DNA from 2 places in the Blautia acetigignens genome. Region 1 is predicted to be linked to the other one. Evidence: riboswitches for the same ligand, from Rfam matches in the RefSeq annotation. Region 1 holds a riboswitch; the other holds the start of a gene.
What was found. Region 1 has a riboswitch for ZMP and ZTP ahead of OCV70_RS14210 (IMP cyclohydrolase). Riboswitches for the same ligand answer to the same signal wherever they lie in the genome.
Positions count from the first base shown of each region.

Region 2: another riboswitch for ZMP and ZTP. It lies ahead of OCV70_RS04980 (formate--tetrahydrofolate ligase); the one in region 1 lies ahead of OCV70_RS14210 (IMP cyclohydrolase).

Region 1 is NZ_JAOQJM010000013.1:63,258-67,628, reverse strand. It holds gene guaB (IMP dehydrogenase) at 1-1,076, shown strand, start outside; gene OCV70_RS14215 (peptidoglycan recognition protein family protein) at 1,077-1,850, shown strand; ZMP/ZTP riboswitch at 1,941-2,023, shown strand; gene OCV70_RS14210 (IMP cyclohydrolase) at 2,095-2,808, shown strand; gene OCV70_RS14205 (phosphoribosylaminoimidazolecarboxamide formyltransferase) at 2,851-4,071, shown strand; tRNA gene OCV70_RS14200 (tRNA-Gly) at 4,222-4,294, opposite strand.
Region 2 is NZ_JAOQJM010000002.1:455,715-460,085, reverse strand. It holds gene OCV70_RS04985 (phosphoribosylaminoimidazolesuccinocarboxamide synthase) at 1-119, shown strand, start outside; gene OCV70_RS04980 (formate--tetrahydrofolate ligase) at 223-1,908, opposite strand; ZMP/ZTP riboswitch at 2,033-2,115, opposite strand; gene OCV70_RS04975 (DUF1700 domain-containing protein) at 2,384-2,827, shown strand; partial or broken gene OCV70_RS04970 (PP-loop family protein) at 2,863-3,714, shown strand; partial or broken gene OCV70_RS04965 (sodium ion-translocating decarboxylase subunit beta) at 4,143-4,371, opposite strand, start outside.

The sequences.
Region 1 (4,371 bases):
AGTTAGTAGGTATTATTACCAACCGTGATCTGAAGTTTGAGACAGATTTCAGCAAGAAGATCAAAGAGTCCATGACATCTGAGGGGCTGATCACAGCCAAGGAAGGCATCACCTTGGAAGAGGCGAAACAGATCCTTGCGAAATCCCGCAAAGAGAAATTACCCATTGTAGATGATGATTTTAACCTGAAGGGTCTTATCACCATCAAGGACATCGAGAAACAGATCAAATATCCTCTCGCTGCCAAAGATGAGCAGGGACGTCTGCTCTGCGGTGCTGCTGTTGGCATTACAGCTAATGTGCTGGCTCGTGTAGATGCTCTTGTGAAGGCTAATGTTGATGTTATTGTTGTAGATTCCGCTCACGGACATTCAGAGAATATTCTTCGTGCTGTACGTGAAATCAAAGCAGCATATCCGGAACTGCAGGTTATTGCAGGCAACGTTGCTACCGGAGCTGCTACCAAGGCGCTGATCGATGCTGGTGTAGATGCAGTGAAGGTTGGTATCGGACCTGGATCCATCTGTACGACCCGTGTTGTTGCCGGAATCGGTGTTCCGCAGATTACAGCCGTTATGGACTGCTATGAGGTTGCCAAGCGCTACGGCATTCCGATTATTGCAGACGGCGGTATCAAGTACTCCGGAGATGTTACCAAGGCAATTGCAGCCGGAGCCAATGTGTGCATGATGGGAAGCATGTTCGCCGGATGCGATGAGAGCCCGGGAACATTCGAACTGTACCAGGGAAGAAAATACAAGGTATATCGTGGCATGGGATCCATTGCAGCCATGGAGAACGGCAGCAAGGACCGCTATTTCCAGGAGAATGCCAAGAAGCTTGTACCGGAAGGCGTAGAAGGACGTGTAGCTTACAAGGGACACCTTGAGGATACTGTATTCCAGCTGATCGGAGGACTTCGTTCCGGTATGGGTTATTGTGGTGCTGAGAACATTGAAGCTCTGAAGCAGAACGGTAAATTCGTGAAGATTTCCGCTGCTTCCTTAAAAGAGTCTCATCCGCATGACATCCACATTACAAAAGAAGCACCAAACTACAGTGTAGATGACAAATAAATGAAAAGAAAATCTGCTGGGCCGTCTTTTTCAAGGCGGCCCTCTTTTAACAAAAAGAGAAAATTAGACAAAGCGGGAAGAACCCGTCAGAGAAACCAAAGAGTGGCGCTTCTGGCCCTCCTTTTTCTGCTGGCGTTGACTGGAATTATTATTTTGGTGGTGTATCATGACCAGAGAAATAAACAGGCAGCGAGGACGGTTTCAGAAGCAGAAAATACGGACAGCAGCGGACTGCAGCAGTGGATGGAACAGGGGGCACCGTACATAGATGTGCAGCTTCTGACGCCAAATGAGTATTCCAGACCTCAGCTGCCTCTGAATGAGGTGGATTACATTGCCATTCATTATACGGCCAATCCAGGTGCCACAGCCCAGAATAACAGGGATTATTTTGAAAATCTTGCCACTACTCATGAGGCCAAGGTGAGCAGTCATTTTGTGGTTGGGTTAGAGGGGGAAGTGATCCAGTGCATCCCTACTTCGGAGATGTCCTATGCCACCAATTCCAGAAATGTGGACTCCATTTCCATTGAGTGCTGCCACAATGATGAGACTGGGGTGTTCGAGCAGACAACCTATGATTCTACAGTGAAGCTGACTGCCTGGCTGTGCGCCAGATTCGGACTGACCTCTGAGCAGGTGATCCGCCATTATGATGTAACCGGCAAAGAGTGCCCAAAATATTATGTGGATCATCCGGATGCCTGGGAGCAGATGAAAGCGGACATTGCAGCGCAGATCACAGTGGATCAGGGGCTTATGGGAATTTCCTGAAATTCTCTTATGCATAGCGTTACAAAAAAATTGCCGCATAAATAAAATTTTTTCCATCTTGAAATACCTTTGGAAATATTGTAGTATAAAAAAGAACTGCATGACTGGCGGATCGTGGGAATACCCACAGGGAGTGCAGTGCTGAATTTGTGCCGACCGCCTGGGCAGCCTGGAAGAAGGGCTTCCCAGGCGTTTTTTTATACCACAGGATAATACGTTCTAATCTTGAAAGGAGAACATCTGCATGGAAATGATAGCACTTGACAAAGAACTGAAAGAGAATTCTTATCCGGGAAGAGGAATCGTAATCGGTCGCTCCGCTGACGGAACCAAGGCAGTTACCGCGTATTTTATCATGGGAAGAAGCGAGAACAGCCGCAACCGTGTGTTTGTAGAGGACGGAGAGGGAATCCGTACACAGGCCTTTGATCCTTCCAAGCTGGTAGATCCAAGCCTGATCATTTATGCACCTGTACGCGTACTTGGAAATAAAACAATCGTGACCAACGGAGATCAGACAGATACCATTTACGAGGGAATGGATCATCAGCTTACTTTTGAGCAGTCCCTGCGTTCTAGAGAGTTTGAGCCGGACGGCCCGAACTATACGCCTCGTATTTCCGGAATCATGCATGTGGAGAACGGAAGCTACAGCTACGCAATGTCCATTCTGAAAAGCAACAATGGAGATCCTTCCTCCTGCAACCGCTACACCTTCGCATACCAGAATGCCAAGGCTGGCGAGGGACATTTCATCCACACCTACAAATGCGATGGAAATCCTCTTCCAAGTTTTGAGGGAGAGCCAAAGCTGGTTGCCATCCCGGATGATATGGATGCATTTGCAGGTATGCTGTGGGAGAGCCTGAATGAAGACAATAAGGTTTCCCTTTTTGTGAGATATATTGATATTGCAACTGGAAAATATGAGACAAAGATCATCAACAAAAATCACTGAGAAGAAGATTTATAAAAGTAAAAAGACAGTTTTCCATTTGAAATGGATGAATTTGAGGATAAAACGGAGGAAATTGGCATGAAAGAATTAGAATTAAAATATGGCTGCAATCCCAACCAGAAACCTTCCAGAATTTACATGGAGGATGGAAGCGAGCTTCCCATCAAAGTTCTTTCCGGAAGACCTGGATACATCAACTTCCTGGATGCATTTAACGGCTGGCAGCTGGTGCGCGATCTGAAAAAAGCAACCGGACTTCCGGCAGCAACTTCCTTCAAGCATGTTTCTCCAGCAGGAGCAGCAATCGGACTTCCGCTGACAGAGACCCTGGCGAAGATCTACTGGGTAAACGACATGAACTGGAAAGAGTTTTCCCCTCTTGCCTGCGCCTATGCCCGTGCCAGAGGTGCTGACAGAATGTCCTCCTTCGGTGATTTCATTTCCCTCTCTGATGTGTGCGACAAAGATACAGCACTTCTGATCAAGAGAGAAGTATCCGATGGCGTGATCGCTCCCGGATATACAGAGGAAGCTCTTGAAATTCTGAAGCAGAAGAAAAAGGGTAACTACAACGTGATCGAGATTGACCCGGAATATGTACCTGCTCCGCTGGAACATAAACAGGTTTTCGGTGTAACCTTTGAGCAGGGAAGACAGGAGCTTGCCATTGATGATGCATTGATTTCCAATCTTGTAACAGAAAACAAAGTATTATCTGAGGAAGCCAAGCGTGATATGAAGGTTTCTCTGATCGTTCTGAAATATACCCAGTCCAATTCTGTATGCTATGTAAAAGACGGACAGGCAATCGGAGTTGGAGCAGGACAGCAGTCCAGAGTACACTGCACACGTCTTGCAGGACAGAAGGCAGACAACTGGTTCCTTCGTCAGAGCCCTAAGGTTCTGAATCTTCCATTTAAAGATACCATCTCAAGAGCAGAACGTGACAATGCAATCGACGTTTACATCGGGGATGAATATATGGATGTTCTGGCAGATGGAAATTGGGAAAAGACCTTTACCGAAAAGCCATCTGTATTTACAAAAGAGGAGAAACGGGCATGGCTGGATCAGATGACAGAGGTTACGCTTGGATCTGATGCATTCTTCCCATTCAGCGATAATATTGAGAGAGCTCACAAGAGCGGTGTGAAATACATTGCACAGCCAGGCGGATCTGTAAGAGATGCAGATGTCATTGAGACCTGCAACAAATACAATATGGCCATGGCATTTACCGGAATCAGACTGTTCCACCACTAAAAGCAAATAAAAATAAGCCCTGCACCAGGAAAACGGACGGAATGCATTTTTGAATGCGGATGTTCTTTCCTGAAAGTGCAGGGCTTTTATTATAGAAAGAATTTTTATAGAACGAGCAATAAAAAAGCTCCGATGCAATCGGAGCCTTAGAGCGATAGACGGGGCTCGAACCCGCGGTCTCGACCTTGGCAAGGTCGCGCGTTACCAACTACGCCACTATCGCATCTCTTATGTTTCGCTATCTGTATCAGCGACAATATGTATATTACACGATAAAGAGTAATTTGTCAAATGTTTTTT
Region 2 (4,371 bases), on a different contig from region 1:
GCGACTGGCTCAAAGCCAATCCGGACAACAACTGGACTCTCCCACAGGAAATCGTGGACAAGACCATCGACAAATACCTGCAGGCATACGAGATGCTCACAGGCAAGAAGCTGAAATAATTACATAAAACCAAAACCAGCCGGGGAATTGCTCCCCGGCGATTTTTTGCAAAAAAATTCCCGGGAGGTAATATTCTCCCGGGAATTTATAGTTAAATTTCAATTAGAACAGTCCTGTGATCTTGCCTGTTTCGTCTACGTCGATCTTCTCAGCAGCCGGAACCTTCGGAAGACCTGGCATGGTCATGATCTCGCCGGTAAGGGCTACGATGAAGCCTGCACCTGCGGAAATCTTCAGGTTACGAACAGTTACTTCGAAGTCTGTCGGAGCGCCAAGCTTGGTCTGGTCATCTGTTAAGCTGTACTGTGTCTTTGCAACGCAGATCGGACAGTTGCCAAAGCCAAGAGCCTCCAGCTGTTTTGCCTGTTTCTGAGCGTTGGCTGTAAGAACAACTCTCTTGCCGCCATAAATCTTCTGAACGATATTGTTCAGCTTATCTTCGATAGAGCCCTCAAGCTCGTAGGAATATGTGAAGTCGTTCGGCTCTTCAACCAGACGGATAACTTCCTCTGCTAACTTCTTGCCGCCTTCGCCGCCTTTTGCCCATACTTCGGAAAGTGCAACGTTAACGCCAAGCTCTTTGCATTTTGCTTCTACAAGGTCAAGCTCTGCCTTTGTGTCGGTCGGGAATGCGTTGATTGCAACAACACATGGAAGCTTGTAAACGTTCTTGATATTGCTTACATGTTTCAGCAGGTTCGGAAGACCTTTCTCAAGAGCCTCCAGGTTCTCGTTGTTCAGATCTGCTTTTGCAACGCCGCCGTTATATTTAAGAGCACGAACGGTAGCAACGATTACAACTGCGTTTGGATGAAGGTCAGCCATACGGCACTTGATGTCAAGGAATTTCTCAGCACCAAGGTCAGCACCGAATCCAGCCTCTGTGATTGCATAATCAGCAAGCTTCAGAGCCATCTTTGTAGCGGTTACAGAGTTGCATCCGTGAGCGATGTTTGCAAATGGTCCGCCGTGAACGATTGCAGGTACATGCTCAAGAGTCTGAACCAGGTTCGGTTTCAGGGCATCTTTCAGAAGTGCTGTCATAGCACCCTCTGCGTGGAGGTCACCAGCTGTAACTGGTTTCTGCTCTGATGGTTTGCCGTATGTATAACCAATGATCATTCTGGCAAGTCTCTTCTTCAGGTCTGTGATGTCGCTTGCCAGGCAGAGAACTGCCATAATTTCGGAAGCAACGGTAATGTCATAGCCGTCTTCACGAGGCATACCGTTTGTTCTTCCGCCAAGTCCGTCTACTACATTACGAAGCTGACGGTCGTTCATATCTACGCATCTTCTCCATGTGATCTTACGTGGGTCAATGTTCAGAGCGTTGCCCTGGAAAATGTGGTTGTCGATCATTGCTGCCAGAAGGTTGTTAGCTGCGCCAATCGCATGGAAGTCACCTGTGAAGTGAAGGTTGATATCCTCCATAGGAACAACCTGTGCATATCCGCCGCCTGCTGCGCCGCCCTTTACACCGAATACCGGTCCAAGGGATGGCTCACGAAGTGCAACCATAACACTCTTACCCATCTGCTGCATAGCATCTGCAAGACCAACAGTTGTAGTTGTTTTTCCTTCTCCTGCCGGAGTCGGGTTGATGGCTGTAACAAGGATCAGCTTGCCATCCTTCTTGTCGGTTTCTTTTAACAGATTGTAGTCGATTTTTGCTTTGTATTTGCCGTACTGCTCAAGATACTTGTCATCAATACCTGCCTTAGCCGCAATCTCAGTAATTGGTTTCATTTCGCATTCCTGTGCGATTTCGATGTCACTTTTAAACCCCATAATAAAAGCTCCTTTCGTTGTGTAAGATTAAATGGTTTGCAATACCGCTCCTTAAAAAGGCAGCGGCATTATCCCTCGTAAAAGAGGTACCGCCCGGTAAAAAAAGGACAGTATCTGAAAGTTCAAATACTGCCCAGACGGTCGGCTATGATCTGCTTCCGAAGTCCTTGTGGTAAACTCCACGATCCGTCAGTATTCAGAAGCTTTTCAATTGATGCATTAATTGTATCATTAAAAAAACATCTTGTCAAGAAAATAACGAACAGCATTATTGTCAAAAAACGAACAGCATATTTGTGAAAAGTAACAAAAATTTAAAAAGACATTCCATATATATCTTGTAATTTAGAATGCTTTCAGAAAGGCTTCATAAAAATTTTATGACTTGGACAGTTGCGTATGGGGACAAGTATTGTTAGAATATAATATGAAATTTTTAATGACAAATCTGTTATAGAAAGGTTGAATCAATCAGATGAACAGAACTGAATTTCTGGATACATTGAGAAGCCAGCTGTCCGGTCAGATGCATGAGGGCAAGGTGGCTGCACATGTGCGTTATTATGAGGATTATATTCAGTCCCAGGTGAGAAGCGGCCGTGATGAACAGCAGGTTCTTGCGGAGCTTGGAGATCCAAGGCTGATCGCCAGGACTTTACTTGATACAGATGTGGATGATGGTCAGGCTGACTATGCAGAGTACAGCACTTATTCAGACGAGACAGAGGACACACAGAGCTCCGGCGGGAAGCATGCCCATGTATGGCGCTTTGATACCTGGTACAGCAAGCTGCTTGGCGTTGTAGGCCTGCTGATCATCGTATTTCTTTTGTTCCATATTCTGGTGGCGGTGATTCCGTTCTTCGCTGTTCTGGCAGTGATCCTGTTTATCCTGTCACTGATCAAGAACCGGAATTAATGGATTAAGACATTTTTTAGAGGAAAGGTTTTTCAATGAGCAGTATAACAATAGAAGAATTAAAACAGTTACCCGAAAATTCTTATCAGATCATTGATATCCGCGATGAAATCGAGATTTCCCATGGCGCAGTGAAGGGCGCAGTTGCCTGTAAGCCAGAAGAAATTTTGAGCAATCCGGATGTGGATAAGGCGAAGAAACTTGTCATCTGCTGCAGCCGCGGAATCAACAGCAAGGAAGTGGCTGAGAATCTGACGGAAGAAGGCCTGGATGCAGTGAGCCTGGAGCGCGGCTATATTGCCTGGCTTATGGACGTGATGAAGAATTCCCAGGATGAGGATTTTGCTAAGAATGTGGAGATCAGCCTCCGCAAGAAATTTAAGAAAAAAATCTGGTCCAAATTTACCAAGGCTATCAATACCTATGAGCTTGTGAAGCCGGGAGATAAGATTGCAGTCTGTATTTCCGGCGGCAAGGACTCCATGCTTATGGCAAAATGCTTCCAGGAACTGAAGCTTCACAATAAATTTGATTTTGAGGTGAAGTTCCTTGTTATGGATCCTGGCTACAGCCCGGCCAACCGCCAGGTGATCGAGGAGAATGCGAAGAAGCTGAACATTCCCATCCGCATTTTTGAGTCAGATATTTTTGAATCTGTATTTAATGTAGAGAAGTCTCCATGCTATCTCTGCGCCAGAATGCGAAGAGGCCATTTATATGCCTTTGCAAAAGAAATGGGCTGCAACAAGATTGCCCTGGGCCATCATTATGATGATGTAATTGAGACCATTCTTATGGGAATGCTTTACGGCGCGCAGGTGCAGACTATGATGCCGAAGCTTCACAGCACCAATTTTGAGGGCATGGAGCTGATCCGTCCTTTGTATCTGGTGCGTGAAGACGACATCAAGGCATGGCGGGATTACAATGACCTGCATTTTATCCAGTGCGCATGCAAGTTTACAGATACCTGTACCACCTGCAACAACGAGAACCGCTCCAAGCGTGTGGAGATTAAGGAACTGATCCGCGACCTGAAGCAGGTGAACCCGTTTGTAGAAGGCAATATTTTCAAAAGCGTTGAGAACGTCAATATTGATACCGTTGTTGGCTACAAGCAGTATGGCGTCCGTCATTCCTTCCTGGAAAATTATGACAGGGAGAAAGAGGAAGATGAGTCACAGGAGGATTAACGGCTGACTTTCCTGAGAATCCATACCAGAAGGAGGATGATCAGGATAGCGGCGAAGATTCCTGCCATGCCTTTTCCCATGATGGTAAGGGCAGCCATTACGGTGTTTGCCTGATCGCAGGAAGCAGCCAGATTGATGACCATGCCTCCGGCTATGACTGAGGCAATCTGTCCGGATACATTGGCACCTGCAGCCTGCATGAGAATCACGTTGGTGGGATCTTCTTCCATTGCCATTTTCTGGATTACTCTTGAGGACATGGGGAAGGCTGAGATTCCGGCACCGCCGATCATGGGATTGATCTTTTTTTTCAGGAAAAGATTCATAAATTTGGCCAGAAGGACTCCGCCG